One region of the Modestobacter sp. VKM Ac-2979 genome, then DNA from elsewhere that is predicted to be linked to it. Evidence: riboswitches for the same ligand, from Rfam matches in the RefSeq annotation. Region 1 holds a riboswitch; each other region holds the start of a gene.
The links. Region 1 has a riboswitch for cyclic di-AMP ahead of O2W15_RS17660 (LysM peptidoglycan-binding domain-containing protein). Riboswitches for the same ligand answer to the same signal wherever they lie in the genome.
Positions count from the first base shown of each region.

Region 2: linked by a shared signal. The riboswitch ahead of O2W15_RS10770 (peptidoglycan DD-metalloendopeptidase family protein) and the one ahead of O2W15_RS17660 (LysM peptidoglycan-binding domain-containing protein) in region 1 are both predicted to bind cyclic di-AMP.
Region 3: linked by a shared signal. The riboswitch ahead of O2W15_RS21855 (transglycosylase SLT domain-containing protein) and the one ahead of O2W15_RS17660 (LysM peptidoglycan-binding domain-containing protein) in region 1 are both predicted to bind cyclic di-AMP.
Region 4: linked by a shared signal. The riboswitch ahead of O2W15_RS07240 (C40 family peptidase) and the one ahead of O2W15_RS17660 (LysM peptidoglycan-binding domain-containing protein) in region 1 are both predicted to bind cyclic di-AMP.

Region 1 covers NZ_JAPVBO010000006.1:68,715-75,660, forward strand. Annotated here, with positions in the region: gene O2W15_RS17640 (LacI family DNA-binding transcriptional regulator) at 1-479, shown strand, start outside; gene O2W15_RS17645 (xylulokinase) at 583-2,247, shown strand; gene O2W15_RS17650 (L-ribulose-5-phosphate 4-epimerase) at 2,244-2,927, shown strand; gene araA (L-arabinose isomerase) at 2,924-4,447, shown strand; gene O2W15_RS17660 (LysM peptidoglycan-binding domain-containing protein) at 4,573-5,439, opposite strand; cyclic di-AMP (ydaO/yuaA leader) riboswitch at 5,464-5,562, opposite strand; gene O2W15_RS17665 (cytochrome P450) at 5,790-6,946, opposite strand, start outside.
Region 2 covers NZ_JAPVBO010000003.1:405,138-412,083, reverse strand. Annotated here, with positions in the region: gene O2W15_RS10790 (NADP-dependent oxidoreductase) at 1-339, opposite strand, end outside; gene O2W15_RS10785 (LLM class flavin-dependent oxidoreductase) at 465-1,556, opposite strand; gene O2W15_RS10780 (AraC family transcriptional regulator) at 1,725-2,690, shown strand; gene O2W15_RS10775 (QsdR family transcriptional regulator) at 2,925-3,203, opposite strand; cyclic di-AMP (ydaO/yuaA leader) riboswitch at 3,380-3,535, shown strand; gene O2W15_RS10770 (peptidoglycan DD-metalloendopeptidase family protein) at 3,661-4,857, shown strand; gene O2W15_RS24000 (DUF6153 family protein) at 4,778-5,506, shown strand; gene O2W15_RS10765 (DUF305 domain-containing protein) at 5,588-6,214, shown strand; gene O2W15_RS10760 (MFS transporter) at 6,351-6,946, opposite strand, start outside.
Region 3 covers NZ_JAPVBO010000008.1:165,455-172,400, forward strand. Annotated here, with positions in the region: gene O2W15_RS21835 (Dyp-type peroxidase) at 1-3, opposite strand, end outside; gene O2W15_RS21840 (cupin domain-containing protein) at 38-430, opposite strand; gene O2W15_RS21845 (universal stress protein) at 647-1,201, shown strand; gene O2W15_RS21850 (class I SAM-dependent methyltransferase) at 1,207-1,854, shown strand; cyclic di-AMP (ydaO/yuaA leader) riboswitch at 2,029-2,177, shown strand; gene O2W15_RS21855 (transglycosylase SLT domain-containing protein) at 2,194-3,090, shown strand; gene O2W15_RS21860 (YceI family protein) at 3,243-3,842, shown strand; gene mftD (pre-mycofactocin synthase MftD) at 3,988-5,217, shown strand; gene O2W15_RS21870 (serine hydrolase domain-containing protein) at 5,328-6,467, shown strand; gene O2W15_RS21875 (alpha/beta fold hydrolase) at 6,497-6,946, opposite strand, start outside.
Region 4 covers NZ_JAPVBO010000002.1:551,838-558,783, reverse strand. Annotated here, with positions in the region: gene O2W15_RS07265 (aldo/keto reductase) at 1-2, shown strand, start outside; gene O2W15_RS07260 (hypothetical protein) at 45-563, shown strand; gene O2W15_RS07255 (pyridoxamine 5'-phosphate oxidase family protein) at 623-1,258, shown strand; gene O2W15_RS07250 (serine hydrolase domain-containing protein) at 1,262-2,590, opposite strand; gene O2W15_RS07245 (DUF3817 domain-containing protein) at 2,598-2,966, opposite strand; gene O2W15_RS07240 (C40 family peptidase) at 3,115-4,296, opposite strand; cyclic di-AMP (ydaO/yuaA leader) riboswitch at 4,313-4,468, opposite strand; gene O2W15_RS07235 (hypothetical protein) at 4,638-5,183, shown strand; gene O2W15_RS07230 (GNAT family N-acetyltransferase) at 5,188-5,640, shown strand; gene O2W15_RS07225 (phytoene desaturase family protein) at 5,637-6,946, shown strand, end outside.

The DNA of each region.
Region 1 (6,946 bases):
CCGTGCACCACGTCACGGGGCCGCCGGACTCGCTGGAGGCCCGCGGGCGGATGGTCGGCTGGCGCCGCGCACTGCAGGACGCCGGCGCACCGGTCCCCGAGCCGCTGCACGGTGACTGGTGGCCCAGCTCGGGGCACGCGGCCGGCCGTGAGCTGGCCGCCCGCGTGCGCGCCGGACAGGACGACGTCACCGCCGTCTTCGTCGCCAACGACCAGATGGCGCTCGGCCTGCTCAGCGCCCTGGCCGACGAGGGGCTGTCGGTACCGGGCGACGTCAGCGTCGTCGGCTTCGACGACGTCCCCGAGTGCGCGTACTTCACCCCGCCGCTCACCACGGTGCGGCAGGACTTCGCCGAGCTGGGCCGCCGCGGGGTCGAACTCGTGCTCGCCCGACTGCGGGGGGAGCCGCTGGAGTCCCAGCCGGTCCTGCCCCAGCTGGTCGTGCGGCGGTCCACCGGACCAGCCCGGCAGACGGTTTGACGGAGCTCGTTGTTAACGCTAACAATCCATCCGGTGCCGCGGCCTGCGGCGAACCGGTTCGCTGGGACCAGGCCCGTCACGGTGGGCGGAAGGGGCTCCTGACATGACGATGGACGCCGGAACGGCGATCACCTCGGGTCGCACGGCCTTGGGGATCGAGTTCGGATCGACCCGGATCAAGGCGGTGCTGATCGGGCCGGACCACACCCCCCTGGCCGTCGGCAGCCACGACTGGGAGAACCAGTTGGTCGACCGGCGGTGGACGTACGCACTGGAGGACGTCTGGTCGGGTGTGCAGCGCAGCGTCGCAGCCCTGGCCGAGGACGTGCAGCGGCGCCACGGGGTCGAGCTGTCCGGGGTCGGCGCGCTCGGCGTCTCCGCGATGATGCACGGCTACCTCGCGTTCGACGCCGAGGGTGAGCTGCTCACGCCGTTCCGCACCTGGCGGAACACCAACACGGGGCAGGCGACCGAGCGGCTCAGCGCGGAGTTCGGGGTCAACATCCCGCACCGCTGGAGCGTCGCGCACCTCTACCAGGCGATCCTGGACGGGGAGGAGCACCTGGCCCGGCTGGACCACCTGACGACCCTGGCCGGCTACGTGCACTGGCAGCTGACCGGCGAGAAGGTCCTGGGCATCGGGGACGCCAGCGGCATGTTCCCGGTCGACGCCGGTGGCGGGTACGACGCCACGATGCTGGCCCGGTTCGACGAGCTGGCGGCCGAGGCCGGGGTGGAGCTGACCCTCGCCGGGCTGCTCCCCGCCGTCGCCCGCGCCGGCGAGCCCGCCGGCACGCTCACCGAGGCGGGTGCGAGGCTCCTCGACCCGTCCGGGCGGCTGCGCGCCGGCGTCCCGCTGTGCCCGCCGGAGGGCGACGCGGGCACGGGCATGGTGGCGACCAACTCGGTCGCTCCGCGCACCGGGAACGTCTCCGCCGGGACGTCGATCTTCGCCATGGTCGTGCTCGAGGGCGCGCTCTCCCGGGCGCACCGCGAGCTGGACCTGGTGACCACGCCGGCCGGTGACCCGGTGGCGATGGTGCACTGCAACAACGGGGCCAGTGAGCTGGACGCCTGGGCCGGGTTGTTCACCGAGTTCGCCCGGGCGCTGGGGTCGCCGGCCGGCACGTCGGAGGTCTTCCAGACCCTCTTCACCGCGGCCCTGGGCGGTACGAGCGACGGCGGCGGGATGCTCGCGTACAACTACCTCTCCGGTGAGCCGATCACCGACTTCGAGGAGGGGCGGCCGCTCTTCCTGCGCTCCCCGGACAGCCCGCTGGACCTGGGCACCTTCGTCCGGACGCACCTGTTCTCCGCCCTGGCCACGCTGCGGATCGGCATGGACGTGCTGCAGAAGACCGAGGGGGTGCGCCTGGACCGGATGTTCGCGCACGGCGGCCTGTTCAAGACCGAGGGCGTGGCGCAGCGGTTCCTGGCGGCCGCGATCGACACCCCGGTCGCCGTCGGCGACGTCGCCGCCGAAGGCGGCGCCTGGGGGATCGCCGTCCTGGCTGCCTTCGCCGCCGGCCGCCCCGCGGGGCAGAGCCTCGCCGAGTACCTGGACACCGCGGTGTTCGGTGACGCGAGCCTGACCACCGCGGAGCCCGACCCCGCCGACGTCGCGGGCTTCGACGCCTTCATGCAGCGGTACGTCGCCGGGCTGCCGGTCGAGCGGGCCGCCGTGGAGCACGTCGCCATCGGCGACCGGCCGGCCGAGCCGCACACCGACGAGACCCCGACCGCCACCACCGAGGAGCAGCCGGCATGACCTCCACCCCGACCCGCACCGAGCAGGGGACGCTGCGCGCCCAGCGCGAGCACGTCGCCCACCTGCACACCTACCTGACCCGCTACGAGCTGGTCACCTGGACCTCGGGCAACGTGTCCGAGCGGGTGCCCGGCGAGGACCTGTTCGTCATCAAGGGCAGCGGCGTCGAGTACGACCAGCTGACCTGGGAGGGCATCACCGTCTGCGACCTCGACGGCAACGCCGTCGACGGCGTCCGGGCCCCCTCCAGCGACACGGCGGCGCACGCCTACGTCTACCGGAACATGCCCGAGGTGAACGGCCAAGTGCACACGCACAGCACCTACGCCGCGGCCTGGGCGGCCCGGCACGAGGAGATCCCCTGCGTGCTCACGGCGATGGCCGACGAGTTCGGCGGGCCCATCCCCGTGGGGCCGTTCGCGCTGATCGGTGACGACTCCATCGGCCAGGGCATCGTGGAGACGCTGCAGGGGCACCGCTCGCCGGCGGTGCTGATGAAGAACCACGGCGTCTTCACCATCGGGCCCTCGGCGAAGGCCGCGGTCAAGGCCGCCGTCATGACCGAGGACGTCGCCCGCACCGTGCACCTCTCCCGCCAGCTGGGTGAGCCCGTCCCGATCGCGCAGGCGGACATCGACTCGCTGTACGCGCGCTACCAGAACGTCTACGGACAACGATGAGCACGAAGGAGCAGCAGGTGGCATTCGAGGGTTCGGAGATCTGGTTCCTCACCGGCAGTCAGGGGCTGTACGGCGAGGAGACCCTCCAGCAGGTCGCCGAGCAGTCGCAGCGGGTCGCCGCGACGCTGGACGGCGCCGACGCCGTCCCGGTCCGGGTGGTCTGGAAGCCGGTGCTCACCGACGCCGGTGCGATCCGGAAGATGATGGGCGAGGCGAACGAGGACCCGAACTGCCTCGGCGTCATCACCTGGATGCACACCTTCTCGCCGGCGAAGATGTGGATCTCCGGGCTGGACGCGCTGCGCAAGCCGCTGCTGCACCTGCACACCCAGGCCGACGCCGCCCTCCCGTGGGCGACGATCGACATGGACTTCATGAACCTGAACCAGGCCGCCCACGGCGACCGCGAGTACGGGTTCATGCTCACCCGGCTGCGCACGCCGCGCACCACCGTCTCCGGCCACGCGGGCAGCCCGCGGGTGCAGGCCCGGGTCGGTTCCTGGGCCCGCGCCGCCGCCGGTGCGGCCGCCGCCCGCGGCCTCAAGCTGGCCCGGTTCGGTGACAACATGCGGAACGTCGCGGTCACCGAGGGCGACAAGGTCGAGGCGGAGATCCGCTTCGGCATGTCGGTGAACACCTGGGGCGTCAACGACCTGGTCGAGGTGGTCGACGCGGTCGCCGACTCCGCCGTGGACGCGGTCGTCGCCGAGTACGGCGACCTCTACGAGATGGACGCCGACCTGCGCCCGGGTGGCGAGCGGCACTCTCATGTCCGCTACCAGGCCCGGATCGAGGTGGCCCTGCGCCAGTTCCTCACCGAGGGCGGCTTCGGTGCGTTCACCACGAACTTCGAGGACCTCGGCGGCCTGCGCCAGCTCCCCGGCCTGGCCGTGCAGCGGCTGATGGCCGACGGCTACGGCTTCGGCGGCGAGGGCGACTGGAAGACCTCTGCCCTGCTGCGGGTGCTCAAGGTCGCCGCCCAGGGGCTGCCCGGCGGCACGTCCTTCATGGAGGACTACACCTACGACCTCGCCTCGGAGACCCCGAAGATCCTCGGTGCCCACATGCTCGAGGTGTGCCCGACGATCGCCGGGGACAAGCCGCGGCTGGAGGTGCACCCGCTGGGCATCGGCGGCCGCGAGGACCCGGCCCGGCTGGTGTTCACCGCTGCCCCCGCCGCCGGCATCATGGTGGGCTGGTGCGACCTGGGCGACCGGTTCCGCTGGGTGGCCAACGAGATCGACGTCGTCGAGCCGTCCGAGCCGCTGCCGAACCTCCCGGTCGCCCGGGCGGTCTGGGAGCCCCGGCCGGACTTCGAGACGGCGACCGAGGGCTGGCTGACCGCCGGCGGGCCGCACCACACGGTGCTGTCCACCCAGCTGGGGGCCGACGAGCTGACCGACCTGGCGGAGGTGTTCGACACCGAGCTGGTGCTCATCGACGCCGACACCACCCGGCGCAGCCTGGCCAAGGAGCTGCGCTGGAGCGCGGCCTACCACCGGCTCAACCAGCGCCTCTGAGGACGGACGACGCCCCGGCCGGTTGCCCGGCCGGGGCGTCGTCGTGCCGGTGGTCCGGTCGCCCGGACCACCGGTGCGGGTCGGTCAGCGCGGAACCGCGCCGACCGACCCGTCGCGCTGGTCGATCAGTACCAGTTGTTGGCCTGGAAGTGCGCCCACGCGCCACACGGGGTGCCGTAGCGGTCGCTGATGTAGCCCAGGCCCCAGGTGATCTGGGTCGCCGGGTTGGTGCGCCAGTCCGGGCCGGCCGAGGCCATCTTCGAACCGGGCAGCGCCTGCGGGATGCCGTAGGCGCTGGAGTTCGGGTTGTCGGCCGTGGTCTCCCAGTTGCTCTCCTTCTCCCACAGGGCGTCCAGGCAGTCGAACTCGCCGGGGCCCCAGCCGCGCTCGGCGACCATGGTCCGGGCGATGGACCGGGGGTCACCGCTGGCGGTCCGGTCGGCGCTGCGGCTGGCGGGCTGCTCGACCGGGCGGCTGGGTGCCGGGGCCGCAGGTGCGGCCGCCCCGCCGCCGAGGGTGAGGGTCTGGCCGACGCGGAGCACGTTCGGGTCGCCGCCGATGGTGCCGCGGTTGGCGGCGTAGAGGGCCTGCCAGGTGGTGCCGTGCTGGGCGGCGATCTTGCCGAGGGTGTCGCCGGAGCGCACCACGTAGGTGCCGGTCGCCGCCGCGGGTGCGGCTGCCGGTGCAGCCGCCGGGGCCGCCCCTCCGCCGATGGTCAGCACCTGGCCGACGCGCAGCACGTTCGGGTTGCTGCCGATGGTGTCGCGGTTGGCGGCGTGGATGTCCTGCCAGGTGGTGCCGTGGCTGGCGGCCAGCTCGTTGAGCGTGTCACCGGGGCTGACGGTGTGGCTGCCGGTGTGGGCCGCGGCCGGTGCGATGACCCCGAAGGACATCGCCGCGGCTGCCGCGACGACCATGGCGGGGCGTGCCGCCGAAGCGAAGGCGGAGCGCTCGGTGGAGCGGTCGCGCCGTGCCGTGAAGCGATTGAGCATGGGTGTGTGTGCCTCTCGCCGCCTGCGGAGTTAGCTGTCGGGTTCGGGCGAGAGCTGCCCGGCCGCGTGCTGCGGCTTCACCCCAAGGCCCGGAGGCCTGGTCCTGCGAGGTGGGTCCCCCGCGCCTGCCCGTGGTCTCGTGACGTCCGGGCGACGGTGGGCAGGTTCGGCGGTGCCGTCGTCCGGAGCCCGCCGTGCGGCGGACGGAGACAACGGTAGGCAGGCCGTCGGCCGGGGGAGCCGGTCGGCGACGAGCTTTCCCGGGCTCCCCGACGCGGTCAGCACGAGCTGTGACGGATCATGGACGCGGCGTGCGCCGGTGCCCCGAGGTCGTCTCCCGGCGCAACGGCTCAGCGGCCGGTGAGCACGACCGGCAGGTCCTGCAGCCCGCGGATGACGAACTCCGGGCGGCGCCGGGCCGGGCGGGCCAGCTCCAGCCGGGACGTCCGGCTCAGCAGTGCACCGAAGGAGGCCTGCAGCTCCACCCGGGCCAGCGGGGCACCGATGCAGAAGTGCACCCCGGCCCCGAAGGAGATGTGCGGGTTGTCCGCGCGTCCGACGTCGAGAGTGTCCGGGTCGACGAAGACGGCCGGGTCGCGGTTGGCGCTGCCCAGCAGGGCGGCGATCTTCTGTCCCCGAGCGACGGTGACCCCGCCGATCTCGACGTCCTCGGTGGCGGTGCGCTCGAACAGCTGCAGCGGTGAGTCGTAGCGCATCAGCTCCTCGATCGCCGTCGGCAGCAGGGCCGGGTCCGCGCGCAGCCGGGCGAGCTGGTCGGGGTGCTCCAGCAGCGCCAGCAGGCCGTTGCCGCTGACGTTGACCGTCGCCTCGTGGCCGGCGTTGAGCAGCAGGATGCAGGTGGTCACCAGCTCGTCCTCGGTGAGCCGGTCGCCCTCGGCGTCGCGCACCGTGACCAGGTGGGTGAGCAGGTCCTCGCCCGGTGCGGTCCGCCGCTCGGCGGCCAGCTCGCGCAGGTAGGCGACGAACTCGGCGGCGGCCCGCTCGGCGTCGGCCTCGATCTCCGACGTCCGGCCGTACTCGTACATCTTCACGATCGCGTTCGACCACGGGCGCAGCAGCGGCCGGTCGACCGCCGGCACCCCGAGCAGCTCGGCGATGACTGCGACCGGCAGCTCCTCGGCCATGCCGGACAGCACGTCGACGCCGGTCGCGCCGGCGGAGCGCTCGACGAGGGAGTCGACGAGCGAGTCGGCCAGGTCCTGGACCCACGGTCGCAGCCGCTCGACGTGGCCGCGGGCGAACGCCGCGCTGCTCAGCCGGCGCAGCCGGGTGTGCGTGGGCGGCTCCATCTCCAGGATGGCGTTGCGGTGGATCAGGTTGAAGCTCTCGAACCGCTCGGTGGGGGTCCGGTCCGACCAGATCCGGCCCAGCCGTCGATCCCGGAGGACGGCGTTGGCCTCGGCGTGGCCGAAGGCCAGCCACAGGCCCTGCCGCTCGTCCCACTGCACCGGCGCTGCGGCGCGGGCCACGGCGAACGCGGGATAGG
Region 2 (6,946 bases), on a different contig from region 1:
CGCGGCCTGGACGAGGTCCAGTCCGTCGGGGACCCGGGCGTAGTCGGACAGCAGGGCGTTGTCGGCGGCGCCGCCGGACGTCGATCCGAACACCCGGTCGCCCAGGCCCACGTCGCTCACCCCGGCGCCGAGTTCGTCGATGACCCCGGACACCTCCAGGCCGACGCCTTGCGGTAGCTCGCCGCCCAGATCGCCCTGGCGGATCTTCCAGTCGGCGGGGTTGACGCCGCAGGCGTGCACGCGCACGCGCACCTGACCCGGGCCGGCGTGGGGTTCGACCACCTCCTCGAGGCGCAGTACCTCGGGGCCGCCGAACTCGTGGAACCGAACTGATCTCACTGTGGCGCTCCTGTTCTGGTGGTTTCGCTGCACGGCTGATCGAGCCGCGACGCCCTGAGACGGGGAGGTGCGGCGGGATCGCCCGGCGGTCGACGTGGTGAGTGCGTGTGGTGGTGACGACCGGCTCAGCCGGCGATGGCCTGCGGCAGGGGTGCCGACGTCAGTCCCCAGGCGTCGGCGAGGAGCTCCAGGGTCTGCACCCGGGTCGCCGCGCCGTGCGCGAAGGAGCAGAGGAGGAGCTCGTCGGCGCCGGTCGCGGCTGTGAGGTCCTCGAGCACGCCGACCACCCGGTCAGGGGTTCCGGCGACACCGCCTTCGGGCATCGCCAACATGGCCTGCTCCTCAGCAGGGTCCAGCCGGACCCGGGCGGCGTCATGGGGGCTGAGGAACGGTGTCACCGCGCGCCCGGTCCGCTCGGCGAAGCGCTGCAGGCGGCCCGGCCGGGCGAGTCGCACGACCTCGTGCTGGGTGCGCGCGGCCAGCACGCTGACGCTGACCATGGCATGCGGGTGGGCGCCGGTGTCCACGTCGTCGCGGAACGAGCTCCGGTACAGGTCCAGGACGCCGGCCACCGCTGCGGCAGGTACGCCGTTGTGTCCGGCGAAACAGAACGGCAGGCCCAGCGAAGCGGCCAACTGGGCGCTGTACACGGAGGAGCCCAACAACCACATGACGGGTGCGCCGACGGCGCGTGGCGTCGGACTGATCGGGTGGTGCGCCCGCGACGGGGCGGCCTGCGCGGGTGCCCTCACCCCGAGCATCGCCTGGACCTCGTCCACCTGGTGGGCGAAGTCCTCGCCGCCGAGCCCTGCGGGTGAACGCCGGAGCGCTGCCGCGGTCACCGGGTCCGCGCCGGGCGCCCGTCCGAGGCCCAGGTCCACGCGTCCGGGGTGCAGCGCCTCCAACAGCGCGAACTGCTCAGCCACCACCAGCGGTGGGTGGTTGGACAGCATGACACCGCCGGAGCCGACCCGGATCCGCGCTGTCCGGGCGGCGAGGTGGGCGAGGAGCACCGAGGGGGAGGTGGAGGCCAGCCACGGGGTGGCGTGGTGCTCGGAGACCCAGAACCGCTTGTACCCCAGCTCGTCGGCGCGCTCGGCGAGCCGCGTGGTGTCAGCCAGGGCCTCGGCGCTGGTCTGTCCGGCGGACAGCTGCCCGAAGTCCAGGACGGACAGCGGAACCCTGTTCGTCGGTCCCGCAGACCCCAACTGCTGCACGTGTGGCTCCGATGGTCGGCGATCAGTCGGGGTGTTCCGCGACCACCGTCGACGCTAGGCACGGGCAGGGCAGCCGTCGTTGTCCCACGAGCTCAACAGCGTGCCCGTCTGACTCACCCGGCCCGGAACAGCACCGGTCGTCCGCCGCGGCGCACGTACAGTTGCTGCGTGGACCTGCTCGCCGACCTGTTGCGGGTCGCCGGCGTGACCGGCTCGATCGGCACCCGCATCGAGGCCAGCGGCGCCGCCGGCAGCTGGGGAGTGCGCCTGGACCGGTACCCCGGAGCGGCGGTGCACGCGGTCACCGAGGGATCCGCGTGGCTGACCACCTCCTCGCGCCCGCCACGGCGGCTGGAGTCCGGGGACGTCGTCCTGCTGCCTCCGGGGACCGTGCACGAGCTGACCAGCCGACCGTGGGCCTCCGCGGCATCGTGCGACCGTGCCGCCGCTGCTCGAGCCCGCGAGGTCGGGGACGTGGTCCGGCTGGGGATCGGGCCGGTGGACACCCGCATCGTCACGGTCCACTACCTCCAGGACCCCGGGGCACGAACTCGCGTGCTCACCGCGCTACCCGACGTCGTCCACGTGGGAGCGGGTGCGGGGGCCGGCCACCTTCAGGACACCGTGCGCATCCTGGGCCGTGAGCTCACCGAGCCCGGGATGGCCTCCTCGGTCCTGCTGGACAGGATGATCGACGTGCTGCTCGTGCAGTCGCTGCGGGCCTGGGCAGCAGCGCAGACGGCGACCCAGCCGGGGTCCTGGCTGGCTGGGCTGGGTGACCCGGTCGTGAGCGCCGCCCTGACGTTGATCCACCAGGCACCGGAGCGGGCCTGGACGGCGGAGAACCTGGCAACCGGCATCGCAGTGTCCCGAGCGACCCTGGCGCGGCGGTTCACCGCCGCCCTGGACATGAGCCCCACCGCCTACCTGCTGCGCTGGCGGATGGACCTGGCGGCCGCTCGCCTGCGCGATACCGACGAACCGCAGCAGTCCATCGCACGAGCCGTGGGTTATGCCTCCGTGCACGCGTTCAGCCGGGCCTTCAGCCGTGCCCACGACGAAGCCCCCGGGCGCTTCCGCGACCGGCACCGACGCACCGGGGTCGTCGCCGGCGATCTCGGTGACGCATGTTGAGTGCCACGCCACCGCCGTTCTAGCTGTACCCAGCCAGGACGTCGGTGACAGCTAGGGCATGTCTCTCACATGCGGTTCCAGGCGAGGACGGCATCGAAGACGATGGCCGACGACGTTCAGGAGCTCGGGCCACCGATTCGGTGATCTGGACTGCGCGCATGGCCGAGGCCATGGGTCCGTCCGGTCGGCCGGGGTCCAGGTCCACCCCGGCAGGTGCAACGCTCGACCACCGGATCAGTCAGGCAGCGGCAGGAGTGCGTGCAGGACGCGGCCGGCGCGGTCGGGATCGGGCTGTTCGCCGGTGATGAGGGTCAGGTAGACGTAGGACTCCATGATGCGGACGACGACGTAGCCGAGGTCGTCGAGCGGGATGTCGCTGCACATCTTGCCGGCGTCGAGGGCCTCGGCGAGGAGCGCACGGACCCGGCCCAGCAGCCGCGCCTGGAAGTCGGCGGCGCGGGTGGTGAGCAGGCGCAGCGCCAGTTCGCCCTCGTTCTCCATGAAGACCTGCATGCCGTGGTTGCGGCGTCCGCGTGATCGGCCGCCTGTGGCGCCTGCACATGTACTGGCCCCGGATGGTGCGGCCGGCCGCGATGGTTGGCTGCTGTTACTGGATTGTGACGTTCATCGGGGTTCGTTGTAGCGTCTCGGCCGGTCCGCCCGAGCCCCGATCTCGCCCAGAGGTCCTCGCGCAGACCCCGTCGAACTGCCACCGCTCGCGCGGTGGCAGACCGGGGACCCATCGTTCCCTGGGGTGAATCTCACGTGGCCAGTGCGCCGCAGCGAGTAGGGCTGTCTCCGGCCCGAACCCGTCAGCTAACTCGGTAGACGGTGAGGGAGAACGGAGCTCGCCGCGTTGGCGACGTCGCACGACACCGTCTTGCAGCACCCTGTCCACCCACGCCGCCGCGCCCGATGGCGCGCCGCGGTCACTGCGCCGACGCTGGCCGCCGGTGCTGCCCTGCTGCTGGTGCTCACCGGTCCGGCAGCCCACGCCGCACCTGAGCCCCCGCCGGCCCCGGCAGGCCAACCCGGACTCGCCGGGGCCGAGGCCGCGCTGGCCAGCGTCGAGGCGTCGGTGGTGGCGGCAGAGGAGACCCTGCGGCGGCTGACGGTGGAGGCTGAGGCGGTCGCCGATCGGAGCCTGGTCGCCCAGGCTGCGCTGCTCACAGCCCGGCAGGAGGCCGATGCCCGGGAGGCCGAGCTGACGGCTGCGCAGGCAGCAGTCGGGCAGGCCCGAGCCGACGTCGTCGCACTGGCCCGGCAGAGCTACATGGGCGCTGACGCCTACGGCAGTGCCTCGGCCTTCTTCGCCGCAGGCAGCCCCGAGGAAGTCCTCCAACGAGCCGCCACGCTGGAGCTGCTGGGTGATGACCGGGGCGAGCGACTGGACGAGCTCGAGGTCGTCCAGCGCCAGCAGCAGGCGGCCACCGAGGCGGCGAAGGCCGCCGTGGTTGCCCGCGATGCGGCCGCCGCATCCGCCGCGGAGGCTGAACGGGTCGCCAACGACGAGCTCGCCGCGGCGCAGCAGACCTACGACGCCGCCGTGGGGGACAGGGCCGCGTTGGAGCAGCAGTTGCAGGAGGCGCGGGAGCGGGTGGTCACGCTCGCCGGCGATGCTGCTGCGGGGTCGATGGAACAGCCGGCCGGCAGCGATGTCACTGCGGTACCGACGGAGCAACCGAGCAGTGGCGATGTCGATGCACTACTGGCGGAACGGCTGGACGGTGCGGCTTCCCGGGGAGGTGAGCGGTCGACTTCCGGCGCCGGGATCCCGACGTCGGGGCGGGTGACCTCCTGCTATGGCGCCCGCTGGGGGACCATGCACCACGGCGTGGACATCGCCGCCCCGATCGGCACACCGATCTATGCGCCCGAAGCCGGCGTGGTGCTCCAGGCCGGCCCCGCATCCGGCTTCGGGCTGGCCGTCTACCTGGAGCATGAGGACGGCTCGATCACCCTCTACGGGCACATCGACAGCTACTCGGTCGACGCGGGACAGCAGGTGTCCGCTGGGCAGCAGATCGCGCTGGTGGGCAACACGGGTCAGTCCACCGGCCCGCACCTGCACTTCGAAGTGCATCTGGGTGGGCTCTACCAGAACCGCAGCAACCCGGTTCCGTGGCTGGCCGCCCGCGGCCTGCCGTTGGGCGGAAGCTGCGGCTGACCTCGACAGCCCTCGAACCTCGTTCGGTGACCCCGCTGGGCGGTCAGCGCCGCCGAGCAGTCGCTGCAGTGGGCACTTCGCGCCGGGGTGCGGTCATGATCAGCGTGGGGACGGGCCCGGGTGTCACTCCAAGGGGCCGACGGCCTTCTCGGGTGCGCCAGCCAGGCCGTCGTACCTTCGTGTGGAGGAGGTGGTCCTGGTGGCACGGCTCTGGGCGGCGCTGCTGCTGTTGGCCGCTGTCTTCGCCATGCACGGGATCCAGTGCGCGGCCGCGGGGTCAGCGCTGGAAGACGGGTCCACATCGCTCAGTGCGGCAGCCTCTGTCGATGTACCGGCAGCGTCCGTCCATCTGGGCCCCGTCGCAGGTGCGATGCCCGACCACGGGCACGGTGCCGCCACACCAGAGGCAGACGCCGACGGTGCCACCGGGTCCAGCGGGCTGCCGGCCCCGTGGCACGACGCCCACCTCCTGGCGGTGTGCCTCGCCGTCCTGCTCGCGGGTCTGATGGTTCTCAGGGCCGTGGTGCTCCGCCGAGGCGTGGCGATCCCGCCCGTCCGCGGCTCGCCCACACCGTCCCGCTGGCCCACCGGGTGGTCGAGGCAGCCTCGACCACCCACCCTCTCCGCTCTCTGTCTCCTGCGGATCTAGGCCGAGCAGCTGCACCCCGACAGCTCCCGCTGTCCCGGGGTCCTGCACGCACGCCCACATCCCCCAGACAGGAGACCCAGCATGACCCGCACCAGCATCCGACTCGTCCGCCTCACCGGTGGGCTGATGGCCGCCGTCGTCGTCCTCGCCGGCTGCTCGGACACCGAGCAGACCTCCGCCACCGGTGGCAACGCGGCCGACGACAGCTCCGCCGAGCAGGGCGCGGAGTTCAACGACACGGACGTCGCGTTCGCGCAGGGGATGATCCCGCACCACGAGGGCGCGCTCATGATGTCCGCGGTCGCCATCGACCGCGCCTCCGATCCCCGGGTCGTGGACCTGGCCGAGCGGATCGAAGCAGGTCAGGACCCGGAGATCGACCTCATGACGGCCTGGCTGGAGGAGTGGGGCCAACCGCTCGAGGAGTCCGGTTCGATGGGCGGCATGGACCACGGGTCCGGGGACATGGGCGGCATGGGCATGGACGGCGGCATGGGCATGGAGGAGATGCCTGCGGCCGGCCGGGACTTCGGCCGCATGTGGCTCGACGCCATGATCGAGCACCACGAGGGCGCAGTCGAGATGGCGCGGACCGAGGTCGAGGACGGCCGCAACGCCGAGGCCGTCGACCTGGCTCGCTCGATCAGCGAGGTCCAGGCGCAGGAGATCGAGGAGATGCGGCAGCTGCTCACCGAGCTGGGTGGCTGATCTGTACCGGGTGGGGCGCGGTGCCGTCCGGGCACCGCGCTCCACCTCTCCCGCCCGACGACCCAGGGCCGCGCCTCGCGCGCGGTGCACCAGCGGGCGGTCGACGCAGTCGGCTGCGTCAACCGCCCGTTCAGGGTCACCGGGTGATGGTGTGTTCGGTTTCGGTCTCCCCGACGACGGGGCCAGGGGCGCTCCCGCGGGGGCCACGGGCGAGGACGATGACGAACAGGACGGCCATGACGGCGGTGCCGGCCCACATGGCCTGCTGCCAGCCGTCGACGAAGGCCTCTTGTGCCGCCCGGACGAGTGCGCTGGCCTGGGGGCCGGCCACGTCGGCGGCCGCGAGGCCGTTGGCCAGGCCTTCGCGGGCTGCCGCGACAGCGTCTGCAGGAGCCCCGGCGGGGAGCTGCTGGTCGAGGGCGCTGCGGTAGCCGGTGGCCAGGACGGCACCGAGCAGTGCCACGCCGAGTGCGGTGCCGAGCTCGCGGGTGACGTCGTTGAGGGCGGAGGCCACACCCTGCCGTTCGCGAGGCAGTGCGCGGGTGATGGCCTCGGTGGAGGACGTCATGGCCAGGCCCATGCCCAGCCCGATGGCCAGCAGCCCGGCCAGCACCGAGCGGTAACCGCCCTCGACGGAGACGAAGCTGGCCATCAGCACCAGGCCCACGGTGCCCAGCAGGATCCCGGTGGCCATGGTCAGTCGTGCACCGATGCGTGCGGCCACCTTCGGTG
Region 3 (6,946 bases), on a different contig from region 1:
CACGCCGCCCACCCTGCCCGACCGGCACGACCCGGCATCAGCTGGTCGGCGGCTCGTCCTTGCCGGCCTCCTCGAGGGCGTCGGCCTCCTCCTTGGTCTTGTGCACGGCCTTGTCGGCGTGCTCCGGCGGGCCGTAGACCGTGTAGAGCACCAGCGGGTTCACGCCGGTGTTCAGGAAGTTGTGCTTCTTGCCGGCGGGGACGACGACGAGGTCACCCTGGGCGACGTTCTTCTTCTGCCCGCCCACGACGGCCTGACCGGTGCCGCTGACGAAGGTGAGGATCTGGTCGATCTCCTCGTGCACCTCCTCGCCGATCTCCCCACCCGGCGGGATCGTCATGATCACCAGCTGGGTGTGCTCGCCGGTCCACAGCACCCGACGGAAGTCGGCGCTCTCCTCGGCGACGGTGGCGATGGTGAAGTGCTCCATGGCTGCCGTTCCTCCTCTGCTCCAGTAGCTCCTGCCGGCGTGTGCCGGCTCATGATCAGTGAAGAGCAGCGCGGCCTCCGGCGCGATCCGAGCCCGCTGGCCGGGCGACACGGGCCGGACGGGCCCTCCGCCCCTGCCGTCCACCGGGCGGGTAGGAGAAGCTGTGTCGGTGCCGGGTACCGGCAGAGCACACGCAGACGAGCACAGGAGACGGCGTTGACGCAGCAGCCAGGAGCCCAGCCGGAGAACGCAGCCCTCGCGGCCGAGCGGGACGAGGCGGCCACCGAGCTCGCCGCGGTCGAGGGTGAGGTGTCGACCCGCGCCGTGGTCGCGGGGGGCGTCGTCGTCGGGCACGACGGCTCGGACTGCGCGCAGGAGGCGCTGCAGTGGGCAGCCGGGCTGGCCGAGCGCGCCTCCTGGCCGCTGCACGTCGTCCGCGGCTGGCGGATCGCCACCGCGCCGCAGCCGGCCAGCTGGGAGCCGGGCTACGTGCCGCCGATCGGCGAGTACGAGCAGGCGGTGCAGGCCGACCTGGAGGCCGACGTCCGGGCCGTGCTGGGCGCTGAGCGGGCCGGCGGGGTCACCTGCCACGTGGTGCACGCGGCCCCGGTGCGCTCGCTGATCGAGGCCGCCCAGGACGCCGACCTCCTCGTCGTCGGTGCCCGCGGGCGGGGCGGCTTCGCCGGCCTGCTGCTCGGCTCGGTCAGCGACCAGGTCACCCGGCACGCCCCGTGCCCGGTCACCGTCGTGCGCAGCCAGCGCAAGGACTGACCCGCGTGGCGGTCCCGCACCCCGTCCCACCGGCCTTCCTGCGGGCGCACACCCGGCTGGACCGCCCGTCGCTCGTCCCCGAGGTGCAGCTGCACGTCGCCGACGACGTCGTCGCGCTCTGGGAGGCGATGGAGACCGAGGGCGGCGGCGCCGGCGAGGACCCGCCGTTCTGGGCCGCGGCCTGGCCCGGCGGCCAGGCGCTGGCCCGGCACGTGCTCGACCACCCGGAGCTCGTCGCCGGCCGCCGGGTGCTCGACCTGGGGGCCGGCAGCGGCCTGGTTGCCGTCGCCGCCGTGCTGGCCGGGGCGAGCGGGGTGCTGGCCAGTGACGTCGACCCGTACTCGCACGCGGCGGTCGGGCTCAACGCCGAGGTGAACGGGGTCACCGGCATCGACGTGGTCGGCGACGTGCTGGACGAGGAGCTGCCGGCGATCGACGTCGTCCTGGCCGGCGACGTCTGCTACGACCGCGAGATGACCGCCCGGGTGCTGCCCTTCCTCGGTGCGGCCTGGCTGCGCGGGGCCACCGTGCTGCTGGGCGACCCCGGGCGCGCGTACGTCCCGAAGGAGGGCCTGCTCGCGCAGGCGGAGTACGACGTGCCCGACGCCGCCGGGGGCGCGGTGCGCCGGACGACGGTGTGGCGGCTCCCCTGAACCTGCGCCGTCCCACCGGCCCCAGCCGTCACTCTGCTCCAAGCCCGCCCCACCGCCGGGTGCGAGCCGTGGCACATGGCGACGAAAGACGCTCCCGGGCATTGTCACGGCCGGGTCACGGCCTCTACCTTGGCCAGGTCCGGTCGGACGTCTCGTCCCCACCCGGGGAGCCCGCACCGGATGCCGCCGAGTCGCTGCCCGCAGCGAACCGGGGACCCACCGCACCACTGGGGTGAATCCCGCCCGGGCAACCGCCCGGCCGGGTAGGGCCGCTTCCCGCCCGAACCCGTCAGCTGACTCGGTAGGCGGCCACGGAAGACCCACGGAGCCCTTCTCTTCATGTCCCGTCGCACCACCGCGTCCTCGTCGGACGAGCAGCTGCCCACCACCGAGGTGCTCCCGCTGCTCTCGACCGGTGACGCCCCGACCGCCCGGCAGACCCGTCGTCGCCAGCCGCCCGGTGGGCTGGGTCGACCGACGCTGTACCTGAGCGTCGCGGCCGCCGGCGCGATCCTGGTCAACGTCCTCGTCGGCGGTGAGCCGGACGCCCGGGCCGAGGCCGCCGTCGAGCCCGCCGGCGTCGCCGCCCAGCTCGACCTGAGCTCGCAGCAGACCGCGACCGCCCTCGTCGACGGGCGGCTGACCGACCGGCTCGGCCAGCTGGCCGCCAACCGCAGCCAGCGCGAGGCCGAGCAGGTCGCCGCCGCCCAGGCGCAGGCCGCCGCCGACCAGGCTGTGCTGGACGCCCAAGCCGCCGAGGCGGCGCGGCTGGCCGCCGAGGCCCAGGCCGCGGAGGAGGCCCGGATCGCCGCCGAGGCCCAGGCCGCCGCCGAGGCCGAGGCCGCGGAGGAGGCGGCCGCCGCTCAGCGGGCCGCCGCCCGCGCGCCCGCGCCGGCCGCCCCCGCTCCCGCCCGGGCGCCGGCGGCCCCGGCCGCCTCGTCCGGCTCGGGCTCGTTCCAGGACTACGCCCTCGGCAAGCTCGGCGGTGACCAGGCGGAGTTCTCCTGCCTGGAGAGCCTCTGGGGCAAGGAGAGCGGCTGGAACCCGAACGCCCAGAACCCGACCAGCACCGCCTACGGCATCCCGCAGTTCCTGGACTCCACCTGGAAGAGCACCGGGATCGCCAAGACCTCCGACGGCTACCGGCAGATCGACGCGGGGCTGATCTACATCAACAACCGCTACGGCTCGCCGTGCGGCGCGTGGTCGCACTCGAAGGCCACCGGCTGGTACTGAGCCACCGGTGGTGCGCAGCGAGGCCCGGGTCCGGCTGGACCCGGGCCTCGCTGCGTCCGGGCCCCCGCGCGGGTGGCCCTCCTGTGCGCCGGCGCGGGACCATCGGGGAGGATCGAGGGGTTCGACCACCGAGACGAGGAGAGCGCTGACCCGTGGGCAAGCACCGCGCACCCGAGGGCGCCGCGACGGACTTCGACGCCGCCACCAGCGCCCTGACGGACGTCACCGGCGACTACACCGTCGACGTCACGCACACCCGGATCGGCGTCCGGGCCCGGCACGCCATGGTGACCACCGTGCGGGGTGCCTTCACCGACTTCTCCGGCACCGCCCACCTGGACACCGCGACGCCGGCGGCCAGCAGCGTCCAGCTGCGGATCGCCACCGCGAGCATCGACACGGGCACCCCGGACCGGGACGCGCACCTGCGCTCGGCCGACTTCCTCGACGTCGAGCAGCACCCCGAGATGGTGTTCGTCTCCACGTCGGTCGAGCAGGTCGACCGGGACGTCTACCGGGTCACCGGCGACCTCACGATCAAGGCGGTCACCCAGCCGGTCTCGATCGACTTCACGCTCACCGGCTCGGCGCTGGACCCGTTCGGCAACATGCGGGTGGGCTTCGAGGGTGCGCTGGCGATCAAGCGCAGCGAGTGGGACCTGACCTGGAACGCGGTCCTCGACACCGGCGGCGTGCTGGTCAGTGACCGGATCCAGGTGGAGTTCGACGTCTCGGCGATCAAGGACGCCTGACCGGCGCGCTGTGTCCCAGGCCACCCCGGCCGCTAGGGTGGCACTCAGTGCCACGTGGCGCGCCGGTGGACCGGCCGGCTCCGCGACGGCAACCCCGGCGACGACGGCGTCGCCCGGGACGAGGCGAGCAGCAGGGAGTCCGCAGGTGGCGAACGCGTGGTTCGAGTCGGTGGCGGAGGCGCAGCGGCGCGCGAAGCGGCGGTTGCCCAAGGGCGTCTACGGGGCGCTGGTGGCCGGGTCGGAGCGCGGGCTCACCGCGGAGGACAACCTCGCCGCCTTCGCCGAGCTCGGGTTCGCCCCGCACACCGCCGGGTTGAGCAACGAGCGGCAGCTGGGCACCACGATCATGGGCCAGCAGGTGTCCATGCCGATCATGATCAGCCCCACCGGCGTGCAGGCGGTCGACCCCGAGGGCGAGGTCGCCGTGGCCCGCGCCGCCGCCTCCCGGGGCGTGGCGATGGGGTTGTCCTCCTTCGCCAGCAAGCCGATCGAGGAGGTCGTGGCGGCCAACCCGCAGACCTTCTTCCAGATGTACTGGGTCGGCACCCGTGAGGAGATGCTCGGCCGGATGCAGCGGGCCAGGGACGCCGGCGCGGTCGGCATGATCGCCACGCTGGACTGGTCGTTCGCCTACGGCCGGGACTGGGGCAGCCCGTTCATCCCCGAGAAGATCAACCTCGAGGCAGCTCGGAAGTACGCGCCCCAGGTGCTGGCCCGGCCGCGGTGGCTGCTCGACTTCGCCCGCACCCGCAAGCTCCCCGACCTCACGGTGCCGAACATGGTGGCCAAGCCCGGCGACGAGCCGCCGACGTTCTTCGGCGCCTACGGGCAGTGGAGCGCCTCCCCGATGCCCAGCTGGGACGACGTCGCCTGGCTGCGTTCGCAGTGGGACGGGCCGTTCATGCTCAAGGGCGTCATGCGCGTGGACGACGCGAAGCGGGCCGTGGACTCCGGGGTCACCGCGATCTCGGTGTCCAACCACGGCGGCAACAACCTCGACGGCACCCCGGCGGCGATCCGGGCGCTGCCCGCGGTGGTCGAGGCGGTCGGCGAGCAGGTCGAGGTGCTGATGGACGGCGGCATCCGGCGGGGCGGCGACGTCGCGAAGGCCCTCGCCCTGGGCGCCCAGGCCGTGATGATCGGCCGCGCCTACCTGTGGGGTCTGGCCGCCAACGGCGAGGCCGGGGTGGGCAACGTGCTGGACCTGCTGCGCGACGGCCTCGGCTCGGCCCTGGTCGGCCTGGGCCACCGCTCGATCGACGAGCTCAGCCCGGCCGACCTCGTCGTCCCGCCGCACTTCGAGCGACACCTCGGCGAGGACGGCGCCGACGCCCCGGAGGCGCAGCGGTCCTCCGGCAAGGGCACCACCGCCTGAGGTTCCGGGCGGCCGGCGCGATGACTTCCGCCGGCCGCCGCCGTCCTCCCTGCTGAGCGCACCGTCCCTCGGACGCCGGGTGCGCCGTCCCTCGGACGCCGGAGGCCGGCATGACCCACCTGTCCCGGTTCGTCACCGTCTGGTCGGAGCTGCAGGCCGAGGTCGAGCGCGGCCGGCTGCCCGGCTACGCCGCCGCGGTGCGGCACCGCGGCGAGGTCGAGGTGCACACCGGCGGCTCCCTCGAGCTGGGGGGCACCACCCGGGTGCGTCCGGACTCGCTGTTCCGGCTGGCGTCGCTGTCCAAGCCGTTCGCCGGGGTGCTGACGCTGTCGCTGGTCGAGGACGGGCTGCTGGACCTCGACGACCCGGTCGGGCGGTGGCTGCCCGAGCTGGCCGAACCACGGGTGCTGGTCGACCGGGCCGGCCCACTCACGGACACGGTGCCCGCTGACCGCCCGATCACCGTCCGCCACCTGCTCACCAGCACGCCCGGCTTCGGTGGGCTGTGGGACGACTCGCCGCTGGACCAGGCCGTGTACCGGGCCGGCCTCGGACCGGGTCCGCTCCCGCCGGAGCTGACGCCGGAGGAGTACCTGGCCCGGCTGGGCGAGCTGCCGCTGGCCGCGCAACCCGGGGCCAGCTGGCTGTACCACCTCAGCACCGAGGTGCTCTCGGTGCTGCTGAGCCGGGTCTCCGGGTGCCCGCTGCACGACCTGCTGCGCGCCCGGATCACCGGTCCGCTGGGCCTGGCCGACACCGGCTTCTGGGCGACCGACCCCGTGCGGCTCGGCCCGGCGTACCTGCCGGCCGGCGACGGGTTCGAGCTCCTCGACCCCGCCGACGGGCGGTCGTCCGTGCCGCCGGTCTTCGAGGGGCTGGCGGCCGGGCTGGTCTCCAGCGCACCGGACGTGCTGGCCGTCTTCGGCGCGCTGGCCGACGGCGGCGGACCGCTGCTGAGCCCAGGATCGGTGGCCGCCATGACCACCGGAGCGCTGACCACGGCGCAGCGGGTGGAGGCCGCCGACTTCCTCGGCGCCGGCCGCTCCTGGGGCCTGCAGGTCGGCGTCCAGGTCGAGCCAGGGGAGCCGTGGGCGCAGCCGGGCCGGTTCGGCTGGGACGGCGGGACGGGCACCACCGGCTGGGCCGACCCGGCCGCCGACCTGGTCGCGGTGCTGCTCACCAACCGGGGCATGTCCGGGCCGGAGGACGGCATGGACGGGTTCTGGCGGGCGCTGCACCGCTGCCTCTGACCCACTCCTGCGGCAGCTCGACCGGCGCCTCAGCGGGGTCGGTCACCGCCCAGCGCGAGAACCGTGCGCAGCGCGGTGACCAACGCCAGCGGCTGGTCCAGCATCGGGTGGTGGCCGCTGTCGGGCAGGTCGACCACGGGCATCCCGGCCCGGGTCAGCCCGACCATCTCGGTGGCCATCTCGGGGCTGACCAGCCCGTGCTCGCAGCGCAGGAAGGTCAGCGGGACGGCGACGCCGGGCAGCAGGTCGCGCAGCCGCAGCCGGGTGCCGAAGAAGTCCGGGTCGAACTTCCACGTCCAGCCGCCCTCGACGGCCTGCAGCGAGCCGGCGGCCACGTGCTCGCGGACGAAGGGGAGCAGGACGTCCTGCGGCGGCAGGGTCCGGAAGCGGGCCCGCGCCTCGTCCGGGTCCGGGTACACCCGGTGCGGCCGGCGGCGCTCCCGCAGCCGACGCTCGTCCGGCGGCCGGTCGTTGAGCGG
Region 4 (6,946 bases), on a different contig from region 1:
GACGGTCGTTTCGCCCGCCCGGCGGCCCGGGTAGGGCGGCGACCATGGCCACGCACACCCCGTTCGGGACGATCGGCAAGGGCAAGCGCGGGATCAGCACGCTGGGCTGGGTGCTCCGCGGGGCCGCCGCCGGCGCAGCGGGGACGACCGCGCTCAACGCCGTCACCTACCTGGACATGGTCGGCCGGGGCCGGGGCACCAGCTCCACCCCCGAGCAGACGGTCGAGGTGCTCGCGGAGAAGGCCCACGTGTCGATCCCGGGCGACGAGGAGACCCGGCAGAACCGGGTCCAGGGCCTCGGTCCGCTCACCGGGCTGGCGGCCGGGGTCGGGGTCGGGGTGCTCGCCGGGCTCGCCCGGGCGGCCGGCTTCCGCTCCCAGCCCCTCGTCGGGACGGCGCTGACCACGATCGGCGTGCTGATCGGCACCAACGGCCCGATGACCGCGCTCGGGATCACCGACCCGCGCACCTGGTCGGCCACCGACTGGGTCAGCGACGTCGTCCCGCACCTGGCCTACGGCGTCATCGTGAAGACGACGATGGACGCGTTCGACCTCCCCTGACGGCGGACCCGCCCGTTCGCGGTGGCCTCGGGACTGGTCCGGTGGGCCAGACTGGCGCCGTGGACGAGATCACCACCGAGGCGGAGCTGCGCGAGCTGCTGGGTGAACCGGCGCCGCGCGCCGCCACCAAGGACCGCCCCTGCCTGGACGCGATCGACCGGGACTGGCTGGCCGCCTCACCGTTTTGCCTGGTGGCGACCTCGGCGGCCGACGGGAGCTGCGACGTCTCCCCGAAGGGCGATCCGCCCGGGTTCACCGTCGTCCTGGACGACCGGACGATCGCGCTGCCCGAGCGCGCCGGCAACCGTCGTGCCGACGGGTTCCGCAACATCCTGACCAACCCGCACGTCGGGTTGATCTACCTGGTGCCCGGTCGCAGCGACACCTTCCGGGTACAGGGCCGGGCCCGCCTGGTGCGCGACGAGGACCTGCTGGACCGGATGCTCGTCCGCGGACACCGGCCACTGCTGGCCATGGTCGTGGAGATCGAGTCGGTCTTCTACCACTGCGCCAAGGCGTTCCTGCGGTCGCAGCTGTGGGACCCGGCGACCTGGGATCCCGGGGCGTTGCCCTCCCGGGCCCGGATCGCGCACGCCCAGGAGGCTGCCGCCACGCCACTGGCCGAGCTGCAGCAGTACTACGGCGAGCAGTACGCCGCCGGCCTGTACCCCAGCGCCCGACCGTCCGGCGCCTGACGCCTAGGGCGCCGTCCAGCCACGTTCGTCGACCCCGCCGGGCACGGGTGCCTCGGGGTCGTAGGGCGTACGGGTGAGCACGAACGTCGCCAGGTCCAGGTGGTCGGGAGCGATCCGCAGCGTCTCGCCCGCGTAGTAGCCGTCCAGCCCGACCCACGTGCCGTCCGCGCGGGGAGCGAACCGGCTCGCCCGGCCGGACCGGCCGGGCAGCGGCCCCAGGTGCAGCAGGCCACCGGACTGGGCGCGCAGCACCAGCGGAGCCGGCCCCCAGAACCAGACGCCGAGCGAGTCCAGCGGCAGCGGCGGCGGGGACGGCACCCAGGCGTCGACGATCCGGGGCTCGGCGGCCCGCAGGTCGGCCAGCAACCCGGGCACCAGCGGGTCGAGCCCACTGGTCGTGTTGGCCAGCATCACCGCTCCGACCTGCTCGGACCGGTCGACGAAGACCCCGGCGAGGAAGCCTGGCATCGAACCGCCGTGGCCGATGAGGGTGTGCCCGTCGACCCGCAGGACCTGCACCCCCAGCCCGTACGCCGACCACCCGGGGGACGACGAGTCGATCCCGGCCGGCACGGTCATCTCCTCCAGCGTCGCCGGGGAGAGCACGTCGCCGGTGTCGCCGAGCAGGAAGGCGGCGAACCGGCCGAGGTCGGCCAGCGTCGCCCACAGCTGGCCGGCCGCGGCCATGACGCCGGCGTCGTGCTCGGGCTCGGGCAGGACGACGTCTGCCCACGGGTGCACCCCCGCACCCTGCGCCGCCCGACCGGTGGGCCGCGGGGTGGTGCGCTCCATGCCCAGCGGCAGCAGCACCTCGTCCCGGACCACCTCGGCCCAGGAGCGCCCACGATGCCGGGCGACCAGCTCACCGAGCAGCCCGAACCCGAGGTTCGAGTAGTGGAACCGCCGGGCGCTGCCCAGGACGACGTCGTCGTCGGTCAGCCGGAGCTCGGCCAGCGACCCGCCGGGGACGCGCTCCCACCAGCCGCCGGGGCTCTCCGAGCTCGCGCCGGCGAGGTGGGCGAGCAGCTGGCCCACGGTGCGCTCCCCGAAGGGGGTGTCGGGGACGTGCTCCTCGAGCAGGTCGTCGAGCCCCAGGCGGCCCTCGTCGCGCAGCCGGAGCACGGCCAGGGCCGTCACCGTCTTGCTGATCGAGCCCAGCCGGTACTGCACGTCGGTGTGCGGCTCGGCGACGTCGCCGCGACCGGCCGACCAGGCCAGCCCGCCGTCCCGGACGACGCCCGCGACCAGGCTGGGTGCCCGGCCGTCGCGCTGGACCCGTGCGGTGCGGGCCAACAGGGTGCGGGCGGTGGCGGGCAGGACGGGGGTGACCATCGTGCGCTCAGCCGGCCCGGACCGGCGTGGTGGCGTCCACCGGCAGCCGGCCGGTACGCCGGGCCCAGCGCTCGAACCAGATGGTCACCAGTGGCGGGATGGAGGCGGCCAGCGCCAGCAGCCCGGTGGCCGGGGTCCAGCGGAGCACCCGCCACGCCAGCAGGGCGACGACGACGTAGGCCACGAACACCGCACCGTGGACCGGGCCGAAGACCTGCACGCCCAGCTCCGAGGCCTGCAGCACCCGCTTGACGAACATGCCGGCCAGCAGGAGCACCCAGGAGACGGCCTCGGCGATGGCGACGACGCGGAAGACGCGGGCGACCCTCGTGGGGTCGGTCAGTGCGGCGGGCACGGTGCTCCTCGGGGTGGGCATGGCGTGGGCTGTACCTCATCGTGCCCGGCGGGACGGGGTGCCGGTGCGCGTACCCGGGTGATCGTCGCCACCGGGTCCGGACGCGCCGGTGCCCCGGCCGCCGTCAGGCGACCGGGGCACCGGCGGGTGTCGCGGGGTGGTGCAGCTGTCAGCCGGCGACCCGACGCATGGCGGTGATGGGGCCCATGGCGTCGATGCTGGCGACCTTGACCACGTCACCCGACGTCGGCGCGTGGACCATCTGGCCGTTGCCGATGTAGATGCCGATGTGGCTGACCGGGCTGTAGTAGGCGATGAGGTCGCCCGGCTGCAGCTCGCCGCGGGAGACCGCCCGGCCCGACGCCGCCTGCTGCCGGCTGCTGCGGGGCAGGTTGACCCCGGCCGCGGCGTAGGAGTACTTCACCAGCCCGGAGCAGTCGTAGGAGTTCGGGCCGGTGGCGCCCCAGACGTAGGGCTTGCCGCGCTGGGCCATCGCGGTGCTCACCGCGGTGGCGGCAGCGCCGCTGCTGGCCACGACCGGCGCGGCCGGAGCCGGTGCCGGCGCCGCAGCGGCGGCCGGGGCGGGGGCGGCCGCACGGGCAGCGGGGGCCGTGCGCTCGTCGCGCGAGGCGGTCTGGGCGTTGTTGCGCTCCGCCGCCGCGGCGGCCTGGGCCTCGCGCTCGGCTGCGGCTGCCGCCGCTTCTGCGGCCGCGTGCTGCTCGGCCAGGATGCGAGCGCGCTCGCGCTCCTCGGCGGAGAGCCGGTCGTACTCGGCCTGGTACTCGGCGATCTGCTCGTTCAGGTCGGCCTGCTGGGCAGCGACCTCAGCGACCTGGGCCTCCGCGTCGGCGGCGGCCTTCTCGGCAGCGGCCTTCGCCTCGTCGGCGCTGACGGTGGCCTGCTGCGCGACCCCGAGCACCTCGTTGTTGTGCCCGGCGATGCTGTCCAGCGTGCCCATCCGGTCGAGCATCTCGTCGGCGGAGGAGCTGGTGAGCATGGCCTGCAGCGAGGAGAGCTGCTCACCGGTGAAGGCGCTGCGGGCGACCTGGCGCACGTGGTCACGGGCCTCGACCACGGCCGCCTCGGCGGCGACGAGCTCGGCGGCGGCGGCGTCCGAGGCGGCCTTCATGCTGGTCAGCACGTCGGTCGCTTCGTGCATCTTCTCGGTGACGACCTCGAGGTCGTGACCACGGGCGGCGATGAGCTCGGCCGCCTCCTGCGAGGTGGTGGGTGTTTCAGGAGCCGCCAGGGCGGGCACCGGTGCGAGGGCGACGCCACCCGCGACGAACAGAGTGAGCAGGGCCCGTCGGCCGTTGCGGCCACGACGGACAGAGATGTGCGAACTCGCCATGTTCGGCGGGTGTGTCCTTTCTTCCACCTGCCGCCTACCGAGTTAGCTGACGGGTTCGGGCGGGAAGACGCCCGGCTCCTCGGGCCCGCGAGCGGGCCGTGCGGAGCTTCACCCCAGTGCTGCGGTGGGTCCCCGGTCCACGAGCCCGCGAGTGTTGCGGCGAGCCGTGTGGTTCGGCGGCGGTCCTGTCGGTGGTCACCCGGGTGGGCGACTGCGCTGCCCGTCAGGACCGCTGGTGACCGTACGTGCGTTATGTGCTCGTGACAAACGACTGGGGTCAATTTGTGGAAATCCCCGGGCGTGTGCTGCAACACGCTCACCGAGCGTGACAGGCTCGCCGCGTGAAGGGCCTGGCACAGCGGGAGTTCTGCCTCGTGCTGCTCCGCCGCATGGCCGACACGCGACCCGACCTGGTCTCCGAGGCGTTGCCCAGACTCGGCGCCGACCGGGCCGAGGCGCGTGCCGCGCACCGTCGTTGGCGCGCGCTCCATCACACAGAGCGAGCACCGCGCGGGCTCGTGCTGCGCGCTGCCGTGCTCGGTCCATCCGCCGAGCAGGAGGACCGCCGGTTCGGTGACGTCGACCTCGTCGTCCGGCGGTGGCCGCTGCCGCTGTGGCCGCACCTGCGGTGGGAGGTGCTGGGCGGCCCGGACGGCGCGGTGCTCCACGAGCAGCTGGTCCGCGCGCCCGGTTCCGCCGTGCCGGCCGCCGCACCGGGGGCCCTGCGCGTCTGGGAGCACGTGGTGGACGACGTCGTGACCCTGCCCGGCGCGGCCGCGGTGGACCCCGGCGTCCCGAGTCGCTTCGAGGTGCACCTCCCCGGCCGGGTGCGGGCCCGGTTCGTGTGGGGGCTGCTGCAGCAGGTGGACGACGGCGCGCCAGGATGACCCGGTGCCGACCCTCTCCGCCGCCTCGTGGGACGACCCGGACGTCGCCGCGCTGACCGCCGCCCAGCAGGTCGAGCTGCGGGCCCGCTACGGCGGTGCGAGCGAGCCGGGGGTGCCGCCGTCTGCCGCCGACGTCGCCGTCGTCCTCCTCGCCCGGGACGACGACGGCACGCCGATCGGCTGCGGCGCGCTGCGGCCCCTCGGGGACGGCACCGCCGAGCTCAAGCGGATGTACGTCGTCCCGGCGGCGCGTGGGCGGGGCGTCTCCCGGCTGCTGCTCACCGCGCTGGAGGCCGAGGCGGTGGGGCGGGGCTGGACCACCGTGTTGCTGGAGACCGGGCCGCGCCAGCCCGAGGCGGTCGGGCTGTACACCGCGGCCGGCTACCGGCCGATCCCGGCGTTCGGGCACTACGTGGACGACCCGTTCTCGCTCTGCTTCGCTCGGGAGCTGGCGTGAGCACCGCAGCCCGGTACGACGCCGTCGTGGTGGGCGGCGGCCACAACGGGCTGGTCGCCGCCGCCTACCTGGCCCGCGCGGGCTGGTCGGTGCTCGTGCTGGAGCGGCGGGCCGTGCTCGGCGGCGCCGCGGTCAGCGAGCAGGTCTTCCCGGGCGTCGGCGTCCGGCTGTCGGCCTACTCCTACCTGGTCAGCCTGCTGCCCGACCGGGTCGTCACCGACCTGGCGCTGCCGATCACCCTGCTGGACCGGGCGGTCGCCTCCTACACCCCGCTGCGCCGCGGCGGTGCGGCCACCGGGCTGCTGGTCGAGCGGGACGAGGGGCCGGAGACGGCGGCCTCCTTCCGCGCCCTCACCGGCTCGGACGCCGAGTTCGCCGGCTGGCAGCGGTTCTACGGCCGACTGACCACCCTCGCCGAGGACCTGGCCCCCACCCTGACCGGACCGCTGCCCAGCGAGGCGGCGGTCACCGCGCGCCTGCGGGACCCGGAGATCTGGCGCGACCTGCGGGAACGGCCGCTGGCCGACGTCGTCGCCGACCACCTGACCGACGACGAGGTGCGGGGCATCGCGCTCACCGACGGGCTGATCGGCACCTTCGCCGACGTGCACGCCGCCGACGGCCTGGCCGGCCGGTGCTTCCTGTACCACCTCATCGGCAACGGCACCGGCCGCTGGCGGGTGCCGGTCGGTGGGATGGGTGCGGTCAGCGGCGCGCTGGCCGACGCAGCCCGGGCGCGCGGTGCCGCACTGCTCACCCGCGCCGAGGTCACCGCGGTCGAGACCCGGGCCGACGGCGTCACCGTGCACTGGACCGACGCCGACGGGACGGCGCACGCGGCCGACGCCGGGCACCTGGTCAGCGGCGCGGCCCCGGCCGTGCTCGACGAGCTGCTGGGCGCCGCCCCGGCGCCGCGGCCGTCGGGGTCGCAGCTGAAGGTCAACATGGTGCTGCGCCGGCTGCCCGGGCTGCGGTCCGGCGCGGATCCCCGCCGGGTCTTCAGCGGCACCGTGCACGTCGACGAGGCGGCCGGCCAGCTCGACGCCGCGTACGCGCAGGCCGCGGCCGGGCAGCTGCCCGAGGTGGTCCCCTTCGAGGTGTACTGCCACTCGCTCACCGACCCGTCGATCGTCGGCGACACCGGGCTGCACACCCTGACCCTGTTCGGGTTGCACACGCCGGCCGAGCTCTACGCGGCCGACCCCGTCGGGACCCGGACGGAGGCGGTGCGGCGGGTGCTGGCCCAGCTGGACGCCCACCTGACCGAGCCGCTGGCCGACTGCCTGGCCACCGACGGCGACGGGCG